One region of the Metabacillus sp. GQ13 genome, then DNA from elsewhere that is predicted to be linked to it. Evidence: riboswitches for the same ligand, from Rfam matches in the RefSeq annotation. Region 1 holds a riboswitch; each other region holds the start of a gene.
What was found. Region 1 has a riboswitch for cyclic di-GMP ahead of AC6CHR_RS05470 (anti-repressor SinI family protein). Riboswitches for the same ligand answer to the same signal wherever they lie in the genome.
Positions count from the first base shown of each region.

Region 2: another riboswitch for cyclic di-GMP. It lies ahead of AC6CHR_RS13955 (EAL domain-containing protein); the one in region 1 lies ahead of AC6CHR_RS05470 (anti-repressor SinI family protein).
Region 3: another riboswitch for cyclic di-GMP. It lies ahead of AC6CHR_RS10010 (diguanylate cyclase domain-containing protein); the one in region 1 lies ahead of AC6CHR_RS05470 (anti-repressor SinI family protein).
Region 4: another riboswitch for cyclic di-GMP. It lies ahead of AC6CHR_RS08160 (anti-repressor SinI family protein); the one in region 1 lies ahead of AC6CHR_RS05470 (anti-repressor SinI family protein).

Region 1 is NZ_JCAXET010000004.1:1,588-5,473, reverse strand. It holds gene AC6CHR_RS05475 (GH1 family beta-glucosidase) at 1-92, opposite strand, end outside; gene AC6CHR_RS05470 (anti-repressor SinI family protein) at 861-995, opposite strand; cyclic di-GMP riboswitch class I at 1,023-1,109, opposite strand; gene AC6CHR_RS05465 (pentapeptide repeat-containing protein) at 1,194-1,841, opposite strand; gene AC6CHR_RS05460 (PAS domain S-box protein) at 2,155-2,925, shown strand.
Region 2 is NZ_JCAXET010000010.1:111,304-115,189, forward strand. It holds gene AC6CHR_RS13945 (hypothetical protein) at 1-97, shown strand, start outside; gene AC6CHR_RS13950 (PilZ domain-containing protein) at 179-736, opposite strand; gene AC6CHR_RS13955 (EAL domain-containing protein) at 757-1,464, opposite strand; cyclic di-GMP riboswitch class I at 1,546-1,630, opposite strand; gene AC6CHR_RS13960 (histidinol-phosphatase) at 1,752-2,558, opposite strand; gene AC6CHR_RS13965 (PepSY domain-containing protein) at 2,805-3,389, opposite strand; gene AC6CHR_RS13970 (PepSY domain-containing protein) at 3,495-3,886, opposite strand, start outside.
Region 3 is NZ_JCAXET010000007.1:5,731-9,616, reverse strand. It holds gene AC6CHR_RS10015 (Gfo/Idh/MocA family protein) at 14-1,009, shown strand; gene AC6CHR_RS10010 (diguanylate cyclase domain-containing protein) at 1,161-2,849, opposite strand; cyclic di-GMP riboswitch class I at 2,961-3,044, opposite strand; gene AC6CHR_RS10005 (hypothetical protein) at 3,232-3,423, opposite strand; gene AC6CHR_RS10000 (sulfite exporter TauE/SafE family protein) at 3,587-3,886, opposite strand, start outside.
Region 4 is NZ_JCAXET010000005.1:229,819-233,704, reverse strand. It holds gene AC6CHR_RS08170 (metallophosphoesterase) at 1-876, shown strand, start outside; gene AC6CHR_RS08165 (helix-turn-helix domain-containing protein) at 1,355-1,690, opposite strand; gene AC6CHR_RS08160 (anti-repressor SinI family protein) at 1,808-1,951, opposite strand; cyclic di-GMP riboswitch class I at 1,984-2,066, opposite strand; gene AC6CHR_RS08155 (YqhG family protein) at 2,655-3,452, opposite strand; gene AC6CHR_RS08150 (DEAD/DEAH box helicase) at 3,496-3,886, opposite strand, start outside.

The DNA.
Region 1 (3,886 bases):
TTTGTTAATCCTTTACCATCTTCATCCCATGCTCCTTCAATTTGATAAGAAGCAGTAGCAGCTCCAAACAAAAAATCATGTGGAAACTTCATTATCCACCCTCCATTTTCATACTATCATTTAATTTATTACTATATATCAAATTTATAGGCATAAATTATAGGTTAATTATAACCTTTTGTTTAATAAGAGACCACAAAAATCTCGTAAACAAGTATACATATGTATAAAAGGTAGTATCTACTATTATCGGAAGATTAAATCTCTTGTCTAAAAAATACAAATAATAAAAGACATTAACTCTGCTGAATTAACGCCTCACTTTTAGTTAAAATCGATATATTTTTAATAATAATGAGCTTATGGACCAAAAACCAGAGTTCCCCAAATCAGATAGATTGGTGGAAAAAATAAAACTACAGTCGTTAAATTGCCAACAAACCCTAACTTATCTAAAAGACTAGTGAGCGAATCCTCATTTATCACATGCATGCGCCTACTAAGAAAGCTGATAACTAACCCACAAATTCCAAGACCATAAAAGACGATGAATTCTGAATTGAATATGGAAATTTCCCAAAAGTAAAAAAAAACAGACAACAATAAAAGCAAAACGCCTAACCAAATAAAAATTTTCCTGATTGCATTTTTAATAATAATCTACTCCCAATTAATTATTTTTTACGACCATTATGTTTTCATCAAGTCCTTATTAAACCAAATACTTCTATTAAGAAAGACATTCTCTTGTTAATTAAGTTTCAATGAAGGTTAATATTTATTAATATATACTTTAACCTTTCACAACATAATGATTGTATTGTGAAACAACCATAAAAATAACTAATAAAAAAAAGACCCTATTCAGGTCTTGAATACTTATTGAAAAAATCTCTTATGTCTTCGATGGACATCCCCACTTCGAGAGCATATAAAATCAGTTCTGCCCATTCATGATCCAGGTCATTTTCGGTTGAACCTAAGGAATTTACCATATGAATCCTCCTAAAATAGTATATATTTTAGGCAGCTCAGCCATCTTAGCTTAGATCTACCTTAGATCTGTAACTTTGCGTCCCAAACTTTCGAAAGGTTTGCCTTTTCCTATTGAGTGAACACTTCATAGTTAAATAGTACTGTAATATGGATGATAATTAAATATAAATATTAAATATCAACAAAATTATTTCATATTATTCTTTAATCACTAACCCTAACAATTTTGAGAATCCAATTGCTTGATCGGAAGAAACTTCACAGCCTATCAAGCTTTCTAGAGACACATTCAGTTTTTCAAATATACAGGTACTGATATCTATTCCTTTAAGTACAGTTTGTGTAAAATCTACATCATTAAGATCGCACATATTAAGATTTACTTTGTTAAGCTTGCATTCGTAAAAGTTAGCACTTCTAATAGAAGAATGGTCAAAACTCACTTGTTTGAGACGTGCATCGGCAAAGTCAGATAAACTCAGATCACAGTTTTCAAACGATACGTTACCCAGATTAGCATTAGAAAAATCTAAGCCTACTAGTTTACAGTCTTTAAAAGCAACTCGATGAATAATGCCATTACAAAGCTTCGCATTTGAAAAATTACAGTTTTCAAAAATCACATCAGTCATATCATTATGATGAAAAATAGCATTAGTAAATGAAACATTATTAAATATCACCTTAGAAAAAATGACTCGATCAATTTCCTCGTTATCAACTTGTGAACCTTCCACCAAACAGTTCACTAATTGATAGTCCTCATCATAATATATATCTTGGAAATTACTTTTTTCTATATACGATCCAACTTTTGGTTGGTCAATTTTAATCTTTTTCGACATCATACACCTCTATCATTTAAATTGTTATATATGACATACTACATAAAAATTAATTCGGATATAAGTCTTTATTTATTTTGTGATTTGTGGACACACAACTATTTTGGTAGATGCTAATCACGCCATGCTACCATTAGGAGATTGATAGCTATCTTGTAGGCTAGTTGACTCTTGCTAATAAGTTGATTTACTATTGAGCCTTATATGATTATAGTTTGCCTACATTTTATCTTCTAATTTTTTTAATAGAATAACATCACTTGATTATTACTGAAATAACATTTAACGTTTGTTTAAAGGAGTGCAAATAATTATGATAGAAAATATTACAAAGATCGACTACCATCAGGTAATCGAATATTCCCTTGAACCGATTGTAATCCATACAAATCTTAAAATTATCTATGTTAATCATGCAGCTGAAAAGCTTTTCAGAGAGACGAAAGCAAATATTATTGGAGCAAGCCCATTGGATATATTTAGAGACACATCTAAGCTTGCAATAGAAACTAGGATCGATTCGGCATACCAACAACCAGCAGAGGTTATTGAAGAAATCGTCTTCAGAATGGATGGAACAAGTGTTGAAGTTGAATTATATTGTCACCCTGTAAAAATAGGAAGTACAAAAGCAATACAAACATATGTGAGAGATATAACTGGAAGGAAAGAATCTGAAAGAAAAAACAAAGAAATAATAGAACAAATAAATGAACTTTCATTAACACTTGTCCCTTTACTAGACGGGATTGCCGTACTGCCCTTAGTAGGTTCATTTGATGAAAGTAGAGGTAGACAACTACTAGATGATGTCCCAATTAAGGTAAAGACACAAAATATAGTGTGTTTAATCATCGATTTTTCTGGTATCTATAATTTAGACGACGTTGTTGCTCATTACCTTTTTCAAATAAATGAAGTACTTACATTACTTGGAGTTCGCACTATTTTAACAGGGCTTAGACCAGAACTTGCTCTCATTGCCAACCAACTAGATATTGATTTAACTTCAAAAACCATTCACTCTACTGTGAAATCTGCACTTAATTCCTTGGGGTTTAACAAAGGAAAAGAAATTAACTAAATTAAGTATGCTTATATGATACTTAAAAAAGCTATATGATAAATGAACCTCTTTAATCCCGAGATTGGATTGAAGGGTTCACCAAAATGGCAGAACCTTCATTGTTCGTCTATCAGATAGAATTTGATCCCACTTTAAGATTTATCCAACCTAATTGCTCATTCATTAATTCTAGATAGTTTTATATCCCGCAATGGTACAAATAATTTATAATCGCTTGTTTTTATAAAGCAATGATTGGGTATAGAAAGGATAATAGATAAAAAAGACATGGGAGGTTCTACAAATGATTAGGAAAAAAATCAAAAAAATGCTGATAGATCCTAAATTACGAAAAACACTTATTAATAAGGTAATACCTACTATAAAAAAAGAGATGAAAAAGAGAAACTCTAGAAAATGAAATTTCTTTTGTCCTTTCTTAGTATTCCTTTCTCCGCGGAAAATAAAAATATAGAAATATCGCAGTCACAATCTTAGAATTAGGTTCCTGATCTTATTTATCATATGTTTCATTTCCCTGTATCCCTCTTTTCAAATTCTTAGAAAATGAATCCATATCAGTAAATAACTTATCTATTTTTTGGATATCTTCCTTAAAAAAATCTCACTAAGAATTTATTTAAAAAAGAAAGAGGGTAGCATCAATTGGAGATACTCTCTTTCTCTTATTGAAAGGCTGTTTTCGCAAAGATTGTTGTTTTCCGTACCAAGTACTAATGTACACGTTTAAGGATATCTTCGTGCTCTTTTCGCTAAATTACTCTGATATCCCTTTGGACATAGCTTCAATATATATAAAAATCCAAAAGCCGATTTTTATTCGTTCTAGAGCAACAAACTTTTAAAAAAGACCCTATTGAAATGATCATTCAACAAATTGATCCAAAAACAATGTTTAATCGAACCCATTTATCGCCACTAGATACCCTATAGAATTCATGATTTTCTCTACTATCGT
Region 2 (3,886 bases), on a different contig from region 1:
CGCTTTGTTCCTCGTATATGTAGCCCTTGCCTTAGTCATTATTCTTGCAAAACTAATTGGCAGGAAATTTTCAGACAGAAAAGATATCGATACTTAAACTTTTCCTACACTTCCATAGTTCTCAGACTATGGAAGTTTTTTGATGTTTTTTCAACTTAAGCGTTTTCATAAATGGTGATTAATTAAACGGAAGATGCACAACATTGTTATTCTTTACGTCCCTTTTAACACTTTCTACCTCTAATTGAACTAGTGTATTCGTAAGGTTGGTTAGCGTGGTTCGGGACAGGTTGTGAAACTCGACCCCATAACCAAAAAATTCATTCTCGAGCAATTCTTCCCGTCTGACAATTTCCCCTTGGATTGTAAATTCAATGTCTTTCATTTCAAATTTCATTTCGATCGTTAATCCTTCTTTTACTGGGAGATCAGTTGTTGCAGTGAATTTTAAACCGGTTGTACTTATGTTGTCTATGTACCCTTCAAATTCCTTATTTCTTAATCTCTTCAACTCCGCATTCCCATATCCAATCAATTGTACTTTGCAGATTAGATCCTCTACACCTAATCGATAATGCTTTCGTTTGTTATCGTTTGTTAACATAGCGTCTATTGTCTCGAATGAGGCACTTTCCTTAAGAGACGTCAGATTCAAACCAAGCTTATTCACCTTTACTTCACTACGTAAATACAAAAATAGTAAAAAAATAATAAACAAACTCTGGATGATTAACATATACTCCAAACCCTATCACCTCAGCTAATTATTTTGGGATTCCCTAACAAATAGCCTTGCCCATATTGTATATCTAGCGACTTAGCTAGTGCTAAGGTTATTTCTGTTTCTAGACCTTCTAAAATAAGTTTGCTACTAGTAGCTTTACAAAAGTTATTGATTAACTGAATGATTGATTGCTTTTTGTTAGATGTAAAGAGATCAAAGGAAAAATAGCGATTTAGCTTAATATAGTCTGGATCTAACTCTATAATGGATTGCAATTGAGAGTAGCCTGCACCAACATCACCAATGGCCAACAAATACCCTAGTTCTTTTAATACCTTCACACAATACCTAAATTCGTTAAAATAAATAATTTCTTCTACACCACTTACCTCCAGAACAATTTGTTGATTGATTAGCTGCGGGTCTGTCATTAACTCTTTGGCAAAGGGCAGAAAGGCCTCATCTACAATAGTAGAAGGGAAAATATTCAAAAACAAAAAGCCATCTTTTCGAGTATAGCCTGCTTGTTGATAAGCTTGTATAGCTTTTTGAATGGATTGTGAATCTAATTCATAAAGTCTACCTGCTTTTTTCGCATCCGAAAAGGCAAGCTCTGGATTCGCGTAATCAGAGGATCTCAAAAACCCTTCATAACCAGCAATCATCCAATTGCTAATATCATAAATCGGTTGAAAAGAATGATGATAGTTTTTTTCTTGTATAAAATTTTCAATTGACATCTTTCTAGCCACCTATCTTTTAGTTAGCGAAAAGGAGAAATGTACATCATGTTGCATCCACATTTCAATTTTTTATCGCTCTTCGGTGGCTCGACTACCATAGCAGTGTAACGTTAGGTTCGTAGCTTTGCGTCCTTATCTTTCAATAAGTTTGCCGTTTCGAAAATAATACCCTACTGGTATTTTATAGCATAAATAGGAATAAAGTCTAGGGTAAAATTGACTTTATTTTACTTATTTTACTGGGGCCAGTCCCCATCAACATTATCTTGGGGCCTGGCCCCCTCTTATAGCGAAGTCATGATCCGCTGCTGTTTAACAAAATATGCCCACTCTTTATAGCCTATTTCTTTTAGTCGCTTTTGGACTAATTCAAACTCATCGCCTATTCGTTCCGGTTTATGTGCATCTGAGCCAAAGCTCACCGTCACATTATGGAAAAGAGCACGTTCTAAAATGTCATCTGCAGGGTACCAGCCTCCACAATCCTTCGTTTTACCTGAAGTATTGATTTCAATCGCAACATCTTCTTGACCAATGATTTTTAATGTTTTATCAATCGCGTCTGTTTCAATAGCAGAAAATGCTGGATAAAATCCTTTCATAGCATCGATATGTGCAAGAATTTGAAATATACCGCTTTTTGCTGACTGTTGGATTAATTGATAATAGTCTTCTTTTACTTTCACCTGTTGCTGTGATGTTAAACCTTCCCAACGGCCTCTTTCGAAAATATTAACCTCTTGAACATAATGCACGGAGCCGATTATGTAATCAAATGGGTGTAGGGCGTATTGTTCCTGATAGAGTTCTAGATGATCAGGGAAAAAGTCACTTTCAATTCCTAGCAATACGTAAATTTTACCCTCATACTTATTTTTCAATCGAAGAACTTCCTCAATATACGAAGCAAACTGGCTCTTAGCCATTGCGATTGTTGGATAGAGCTGGTCTTCCTCACTATAAAAATAAGGTGAATGATCTGAGATACCGATAAATTGCAGTCCATAGTCAATTGCTTGCTTTACATAATCCTCAATTGTCCCAATTGCATGCCCACATAGTTTGTTATGTGTATGTAGATCGAATTTCACTTTATTTATATTTGTCATTGATTACGCTCCTTTTTGAGGGTTGGGGCCTGACCCCAACTGCTCAGTGCTGGGGACTGGCCCCACTTCTATCTAGTTAACTTCTGGCTAAACGATTGATTTCCCTTCTTCTTTCGTATTTATTTATGATTTGTAGCTTTTCGCTTTAGTTTGCTAATATGCTAATGGGGACTGGCCCCAAAAAAAAGATCCCCCACTTATCTCATAGTGAGGGATCGCCTTTATCGCTTATTCATCATCATCATCATCATCGTCATCGTTGTCATCATTTTCAAGCTCGAGTACGTTTTTGTTGTGAGCGTCGATGGTGATTTCTGCTTCGCCTTTAGTTGTTTTGAATTCCATATCATATTCGTATCTTCCGTCATCTTCGTCTAGTTCTATTTCGATCAATTCACCAGTGATGTTCTTTTTTGCTATGGCAATTGCTTCTTTTTCTGTAATGATTGCTTCTTTTGTTACTGTTGAAGCTTGATCTTCACGGTCATCGTCGTCATCATCATCTTGACTTTCTTTTACGTTTAAGATTTTAGCTGAATAGGCATCGACATCAATATCATATTCCTTGTTATCCTTATTAATGTCCACTTCGTAATACGTGTTTCCGTTGTCCTTTTCTAACTCAACACTTTCAACTGTACCATCAGCTTCTTTAAGTGCTGCTGTTTTGGCCTTCTCGATTCCGATACGTTCTTTTGCTTGCACGGTTTCTGAGTTCTTTTGATCATCCTCTTGAGCATAACCATGGTTGATTGCAATTGAGCCACCTAGTACAAGGGCTGTTGCTAATGTGATTGTGACTATTTTTTTCATTTGTTTTTCCTCCTAGATCAATTTTGTTTACTTCTTAACTATAAACAGCGAAGATTAGAGGAAAAGGATAGTAAGATTAAAATTCCATGAGAAAGCTCTTCGTTTTTACTCAGATTCATCATCGTCGTCTGATTCTTCGTCTGATTCATCATCGGGTATCCACTCTATAGAGCTAGCAGTCTTTGTGTATGCATCTACTTGGATAATCGTCTCACGTCCATCATCTAATTCAACCTCGACAAGATAATAAGGTGATTGGCCAGATGGTTCGTTAAAATCGGCGTCGTCTACTGTACCGGTAACTCCTACCTTTTCACTTACATACTGTAGGGCAATTTTTCCGGCATCTTCCTCGGTAATAACCCGCTCAGTTTCCTTTGCCGAGTCAAGGATCTCCCCAGTGTAAGGTTCAATTTTCAGTGTGATAACTTGATTTTTGTTGGTAACGACTGCTTTGTAGTAAGAGTTGTCTGCTTCTTTGATAAGGTCAATTGATT
Region 3 (3,886 bases), on a different contig from region 1:
GGGAGATGGAATAATGGGAGATAGAAATTCTAATACAATTAAATGGGGAATCATGGGTACGGGTTGGATAGCAAAACAATTTACTGAGGATTTAGCATTTGCTAACAATGGCGAGGCTATTGCAGTCGGGTCACGCTCATTGGAAAGTGCTGAACGCTTTGCCCAAACACACAGTATTCCCAAAGCCTATGAAAGTTACGAAACATTTGTACAAGACCCTGATATCGATGCAATCTATGTTGCAACACCACATCCGTTTCATAAGGAAAATGTATTGACATGTCTTCGTGCAGGTAAAGCTGTACTTTGTGAAAAGCCATTTACAATTAATGCAAAAGAACTTGAAGAGATTATCCATTATTCGAGGGAAAATAAACTATTTCTTATGGAGGCTATGTGGACCCGCTTCCTCCCTACCATTCAAAAAGTTAACGAGTGGTTAGATACCAATAGAATTGGTGAGGTTGGTTTGGTTAAGGCTGACTTCGGCTTCCGGTCTGACTGGAATCCCGAGGGTAGAATGTTAAACCCTGAATTAGGCGGTGGAGCGCTTCTTGATGCAGGAATTTACCCGGTTTCTTTTGCTGCAATGGTTCTAGGAGTTAAACCAGAAAAAATATTAAGCACTGCTAACATTGGAGAAACAGGTGTAGATGAGCAATTTTCTATTATATTATCCTATGCTTCTGGTAAAACAGCATCCTTAAATGGTGCCGTTCGCTTAGGTCTTACAAATGATGCTTATATATATGGAACAGAGGGCTACATTCACATTCCAAACTTCTTGAATTCTACTAAGGCTTCCCTTTTTATTGACAACAAAGAAATTGAGACGTTTACAGATGATAGAACCTCTTTAGGCTATGCATTTGAAGCAGAAGAGGTAGGTCGATGCTTGCAAGAAGGTCTGAAAGAAAGCACGACAATTTCATTAGATGAATCATTAGGAATTATGAAAATACTAGATGAAGTACGTGGCCAATGGGGCTTAAAGTATCCATTTGAGTAATTAATGGGAGTATTGGGTAAAAAGGTGGTACATACCAAGTAGTAAACTATAATAAGTCTCAACATCATTAGACTGTTGAGACTTATTTATTTAAACTATTCTCTGCTGTTGATAAGCTAACACTCAACAATAAATAACATTATGTCACTTTTCATCCCTGATTAAAAACCCTCATTTGATTCCTACCATTTCTTTTAGCTTCATATAAAGCTTTATCCGCTTCAGTTATTAAGGTGGTCGGCTGGTCAAATTTCGTTACGGACTTTGTCGATATTCCTATGCTTAATGTTAGGAAACCTCCTATGCTTGACCCTTTATGAGGCAAGTGAGAACGCATAACAGCCGCTTGTATCATTTTTCCAATTTCAAGGGCTTGATTTAATGTTCGCTCAGGAAGAAGTACAACAAATTCCTCTCCTCCATAGCGTGCAACTAAATCATTAGTTTCCAAAGAAAGGTTAGTTAGAAGGTTTCCTATCAGTTGAAGGCAAGCGTCACCAGCCTGATGTCCATATTGATCATTGTAAGCTTTGAAAAAATCAATATCGATTAATAACAAGGATATTGGTTCAGAAAGACCTGTTAGTCGATCCCACTCTGTTTCCAATTTTTCATCAAAGCAGCGACGATTGGCAATCATCGTTAGCCCATCAATCATTGAAAGTCTTTGAAGTACTTGGTTCGCCTCATGTAGCCGTTGTCCAGCTAATTTATCTGCTGTGACATCACGGAAAATCCATAGGTATCCATCGAAACGGCCATTTTCTTCAATTGGAACGGCATCCCTCTCCAATATCCGCCCATCCAACAAACGGATTTCTTCCGCCTGACGAGTTTCACGATTTATCGTTATTTTCTCTTTTTCTGTTAGATATTTATCTACTTCTAGCGTTGAGTGATTTAGCCCACTCATTAAATCCTTATCATCTATTTCATTCTTATCCTTACCAGCAATTAATTTCACAATGTTTAATAGTGCATCATTATATAGAGTTGTCTCTCCATGCTCATCTTCTACCAAAACACCGTACGGAAGAGATGATATCAGCGTCTTGAGTTTTATTGTAGCCTGTCTAGAATTCTCTTCAGCTTCTTTCCTAGCCGTAATATCCCTACTTACAGAAATCACTCTAATTTCGCCATCAGGACCTTTGATGGGAGTAGCTTTCATCTCTACATAAAGCCAATCACCGTTCTGATGCATACAACGATAATCAATATCTAATGTCTTCCATTTTTCTACCATATCATGAAAGAAGTGAAACACCTTTTCCCAATCATCTGGATGAATGTGTTTAATTGGGTAACTTCCAATATAATCATCCAAATCCATACCTAAAACAGTTGTATGAGAAGGTGATGCATACAGAACTAATCCATCCTTAGCTAGGACAGCAACCATATCAGACATATGTTCTGATATAAATCGATAGTTGCTTTCATTTTCTTTAAATGCATCTATATTCGGGCGTCGTGATGTTAGATCAGTTATTGTTCCTGAAAAGGAAACTAGCTCATCGTTCTTATTAAAGTCGGCCCTCATGAACAAATGAAAATCTTCTATTTTACCTTTCTTTGAAACCAATCGTATTTCCTTGGCTACTGCCTCTTTACTATGTTCAATTAGAGATTTAAATTGTTCTTGTAAAGTTTCATGATAATCACTAATCACAAAATGAAAGATGGAATTCCCTATTATTTCTTCATCTGTATAATCTAATAAACTCTTCCACCCTGAATTCAGGGAAACAAACGTCTGCTGTCGATCCAACATAAAGATAACAGCATTTTCAACATTGAGGAACTCTTGATACCTCTCATCACTTTTATTGAATTCCATATCTCCCACTCCATTTTGATATAATTAGTTGATTATTTAAAGGATCTGGAAATGTCCCTACTTTTAGGTAAGACAAATAAGCTATTTCCAATAAGGATTTAGCTTTTTCCCATTGGTAGCCCAGCCACCTTAGGTTCCCCCTCTAGGCCTGCAGCTTTGCGTCCTCATTTTTCAATAAGTTTGCCGTTTTCAAATTGATCTATATTAAATTAAAATACTAATCGCTAGCATTTCGGCGAGAGGTAAGCGATTATATATCGGGTGTCTTTTGTCATATCCTTCTCTATTAAGAAAGTCATTTCACCATTGTATCATACTATAAGAAAGAACAGATTTTGTTGAATAGAATGGCTGATACTATGGAAAAGAACAAAAAAATGACCTACCCTTTGGGCAAGTCAAGTGCTTGGTATGCTAATTGATATTTTCCACCTTCAGCTACTTCTGAATGATATAAGGCTTTAAGTGCAAAACTTTTTTCAAGATCGTGTTCATCCATCATTTCTTTTAAACGCCCTTGTAATTCTCTATTCTCTTTGACTAGCTGTTTCATTTGTGATTTTATAAACTTCATGAGAAAATCCCCTTCCTTCCAACTCAATTCTATCCACCAAGTATAGCATGGATGATTTACAAGAATTCTATAGTTTCTAAAACAAGAACATAACGACTAGTATATACAGGTACTTTTTTAAAACAGTTCATTACTAATAAGTCGTTTTTCTGTTCAATTTCCCCTATAATCCACTCTCAATAAACAAATAGACACCTGTAAACAATAAAATCATATAAGTAAATATACGAAATACCTTTTGGTTAATTGATTTAAATAAGAGTTGTCCAACAAACAGACCCATTATAAGTAGAGGGAGGGCTAAGCCACTTGAAACCCAGATTGTCTTATTTGTTCCAACGAAGATCACTTGAATAACCAAACTTACAAAATAGATAAATAAATAAAATGCAAGTGTAGTGGCTCTTAATTGTTCCTTTTGAGTTTCTGTTCCTGAAAAATATAATAATAATGGAGGCCCTGG
Region 4 (3,886 bases), on a different contig from region 1:
AAAATTGTAGAGCAAGAGATAGGAATTGATAATATATCAGATGATATAAACGGATATAGAATTTTACAGATTTCAGATATTCATGAAAAAGTATTTGGTGACAATCAGGAAAACTTAATCGAAAAGATTAATTCAATTGAATATGATGCAATCGTCTTTACAGGAGATATGTTGATAAATGGAGATAGTAAAAACTATCAGCCTATTTATAAATTAGTAGAAGGTATAAAAAATAAAGATCTTGCTCTATTTGTCCCAGGGAATTCAGATCCTGTTAGTTATGTAATCGATGAAAAGGGTAAATTGAGAAAACATCAATTTATTGAAGGGTTGGATATGAGAGGTGTTAAGTATCTTGAGTCAATACATACTGTAGTTAGGGGGACCTCTTCTATACATTTCGTTGATTTCGAATTATCTGTCTTGGATACACAAAATGGATTATTAGAAGGGGATGCAATAGCCTTTATACAGCATCGTAATCAATTACTAAAAGAAATGGTAAAGCTTGATTCAGCTAAACCTACAGATGTCGTCATTGCCTTAAACCACTATCCAATTGTTGATGCTAGAATCGATCTTTTAAAAATTAATCCGAATGCTGTGTTTAGAGATTATGATTTAATTATTGCTGGACACTACCATGGTGGGCAAATTAGGCTCCCGTTAATAGGTGCGTTGTTTGTTCCAGAAGCATATTATGAGCGGAGTGGGCTTTTTCCTCCACAGGATAGAGTAAAAGGTTTATGGGAATATAAGCAAACAAAACAATATGTTAGTACAGGCTTAGGCAGTAGTCAAACCATTTCATTTTTAAAGTTTCGACTATTCAATACCCCTGAGATTAACTTGTTGACTATAAAGAATAACAACTAATATGAAAAATTTGTTCCTATATGAAAGACTACCTTTTACCGGATATTAATGGTAATACTCCTGCATATTCCTCCAACTACATAGTTTTAGCTACCTAAAACGGAAGAAGTTATTCTTTTTTATCAATGAAAACATACTTGAATCGTATAAGGATAGGTCTCCAGAAAAACCTTTCAAAGTTCTAAGTAAAAGGTAACTATTATCCATATTAATCGAATGTACCTATTCTACAAATCTTTATAGAGAACAAAACGGAAAAATAAAGACTTTTGATATAATCTATTAGTACCATTAATGTTCTTTATAACGTAATTATGTGTAATTAGCATTATGAAAACAGTCAATTTACGACATATTTTAAATGGGTTTACAGAATTAAATCGCTAAAAAGAACAATCAGAAGTGAAGATGGGATATTCAATAAAACGAACAAAACACAAAAGAGCACCATCGGTGATCGTAATCACCAACCATGCTCTTATTTATCATTGTCATTCTGTAGCTTCCACTTATTAAATTCTAAGTATTCTCGAAACTGTTCTTTGGAAACACCGGATTTCATGGCATCTTGCACGAGTTTTGTCCATTCTAAGTCAAGGTCATCTAAGTCTGTTTCGCTTTGTTCATTAAGTAGGGTGTTAACTGTAACCCCTAATACAGTAGATACCTTTTCTAAAAATTGAACAGAAGGATTAGACTGAAGGTTGCGTTCTATCGAACTAAGGTAGGACTTTGCAACCCCTGCTCTTTCAGCTAGTTCAGATAAAGATAAATTCCTTTGTGTTCGATATTTTTTTATTCTAGGGCCAATCACGTCAAGTCACCTTCCTTTTTCTATAAATATTATAGCATATAAAGAAGGTATTGTTTTATATGGAGAACAGATTTATAAAAAAATATTACATACAAGTATGTAGAGAGTGAGTTTTATTTAATGAGTAATGGTTGGTTCTGTAAGAAATTTTTTTATTTCATCAGAACTGATCCCTATTTCTAATGCTTCTAAAATCATCTCAACCCATTCACGATCAAGCTTGCCATCCTTTGTTATTCTCTCAATGATTTCACTATTCACCTTATTACCCTCCTAAAATACTAGCCTGTATTTCAGGCAGCCCAGCCATCATGGTTAACACGTTAGATCTGTGACTTTGCGTCTCTATTTTTCAATAGGTTTGCCTTTTGCTGATATAAACTTTATGTCATTTTTTAGATATTTATTAACTCAAAAGTCCCTTTGTGTTACCTGACTTTATAACTAATTCTATTATAAATATGTTTATATAGGAAGTGTGCAGAATTTTGTCGAAAGAATAAAATTTTAACTAAATTGGTTATTTGTAATTTGTTTGTAACAATCTGTAGGTGGATTAACCTACTTTTTCATGCGCTGACTTTTATTTAATGGATTTTCTTTAATTATTCTTTAATAAAACTTTAATAACAATAATTTGATTTTGTCGAATTATATTTCCTTTTTGGGTTATATTTCCATTACTGTTGTATTTCGTACTAATCGTTATACCTAATGTAGCCTATCTTCATGCACCTTCCGCTTAAATAGTAAGGAGTTTTCTCATAGATATCTATAAATAGGTCAAAAAGACACCTACTTTTAGTATTCTGGTAGGAATTAAACGTATCTTTTCATTTAATATCAGTTTTAAATTGGGGTTTAAAAAGTATGAGAACTAGAATCGTAGCCAAATTCATACACCAATTTATACAAAACTATAGCAGTTGGCATAATCAGCCAACTGCTATAAATAGGAAACTTATTAATTAAATATAGCCTGGGGTGTCAAATAAAAGATGCCGCCACTCTGAATCGTTACATTTATTTGTGGCTCATAAAGGTCACGCAGGGCATCCTTTTCTAGGTGATAACAATCTGGTTTTTCCTCTAAGTCTACATAAAAGTGGTCTAATAGTTTTAAATCTTCATTCCATCTTTGTCTAGCTGTGTCTGCCCATGTATGATCCTGCTGGTTTATTCTTTGTTCGATAAATTGCTCAATTCTTTTCAAACCGCTTTTAGGTTTGATTAGGGGAGTCATATTAAAGCAGAGATCTGGGATTTTTGGAGTTAGTTGTAGCTTTTCAAGTTTTTCTTGAAAGTTTTCTAAAAGTGTTCCACTTACTAAATGTAGTCCAATGGAAAAGAGTTGATCCTTTTTCATGTCACATTGATAAGAAACAATAATATTTACACCTAGCCAGGGATGTAAGGGTACATTTGTACCGTTTGAATCGACTTTTTCAAATAAACGGATCATACTTCCTAGTCGTGTGGTGGACTGAAAGATTTGATGGAGTCGAGGTGCACCAAAGTGCATGACCTCGCCCTTTAAATCTGTTGGAGCCTTTTGTTGGTCCGTTATGAGCGTTAAGGTCATGGGATTTGGGACACCATTTGTTTTTTCAAGATAGTGCCAATAGAAAGGTCGATTCATGAGTTCTTTATCCATGTCGATCGTTAATTGAACAGTCATATAGCCAGGTTTATTTTCGATGAAATTGCAAGAATTTGCTGTAAAAAAGCTTTCTAAATAGCTATGGATTTTTTCTTGTTGCATGAAATAGCCGCCTTTCATGATAGGTAGGTATAAGATTTGGCAATTATTGATTTCCGCTAACTGCTTTTCTTTGCTCTTGGGATGCTTGGGCATAATCTAGGATTGATGTTAGGTTTTCCATTTTTATTTTTATCTCGCCATCAGTTTTTGAGTGATACATAATATCCTTAATATGTTCATCAAAATTCTTAATTTCTAGGCGTGTTAATATTTCATCAAGTTTCCCAATGACTTTTTCAAATAAATCAATTTTTTCATATAATAGTTTTAATATATGTTCCTCAACCGTGTTTCTAGTAGCCATATTATAGATATGAACATCATTTTCTTGTCCTAAGCGATGAATTCGACCAATTCGTTGTTCAAGTCTCATCGGATTCCAAGGTAAATCATAATTAATAATGTTGTGGCAAAATTGAAGATTTATCCCTTCA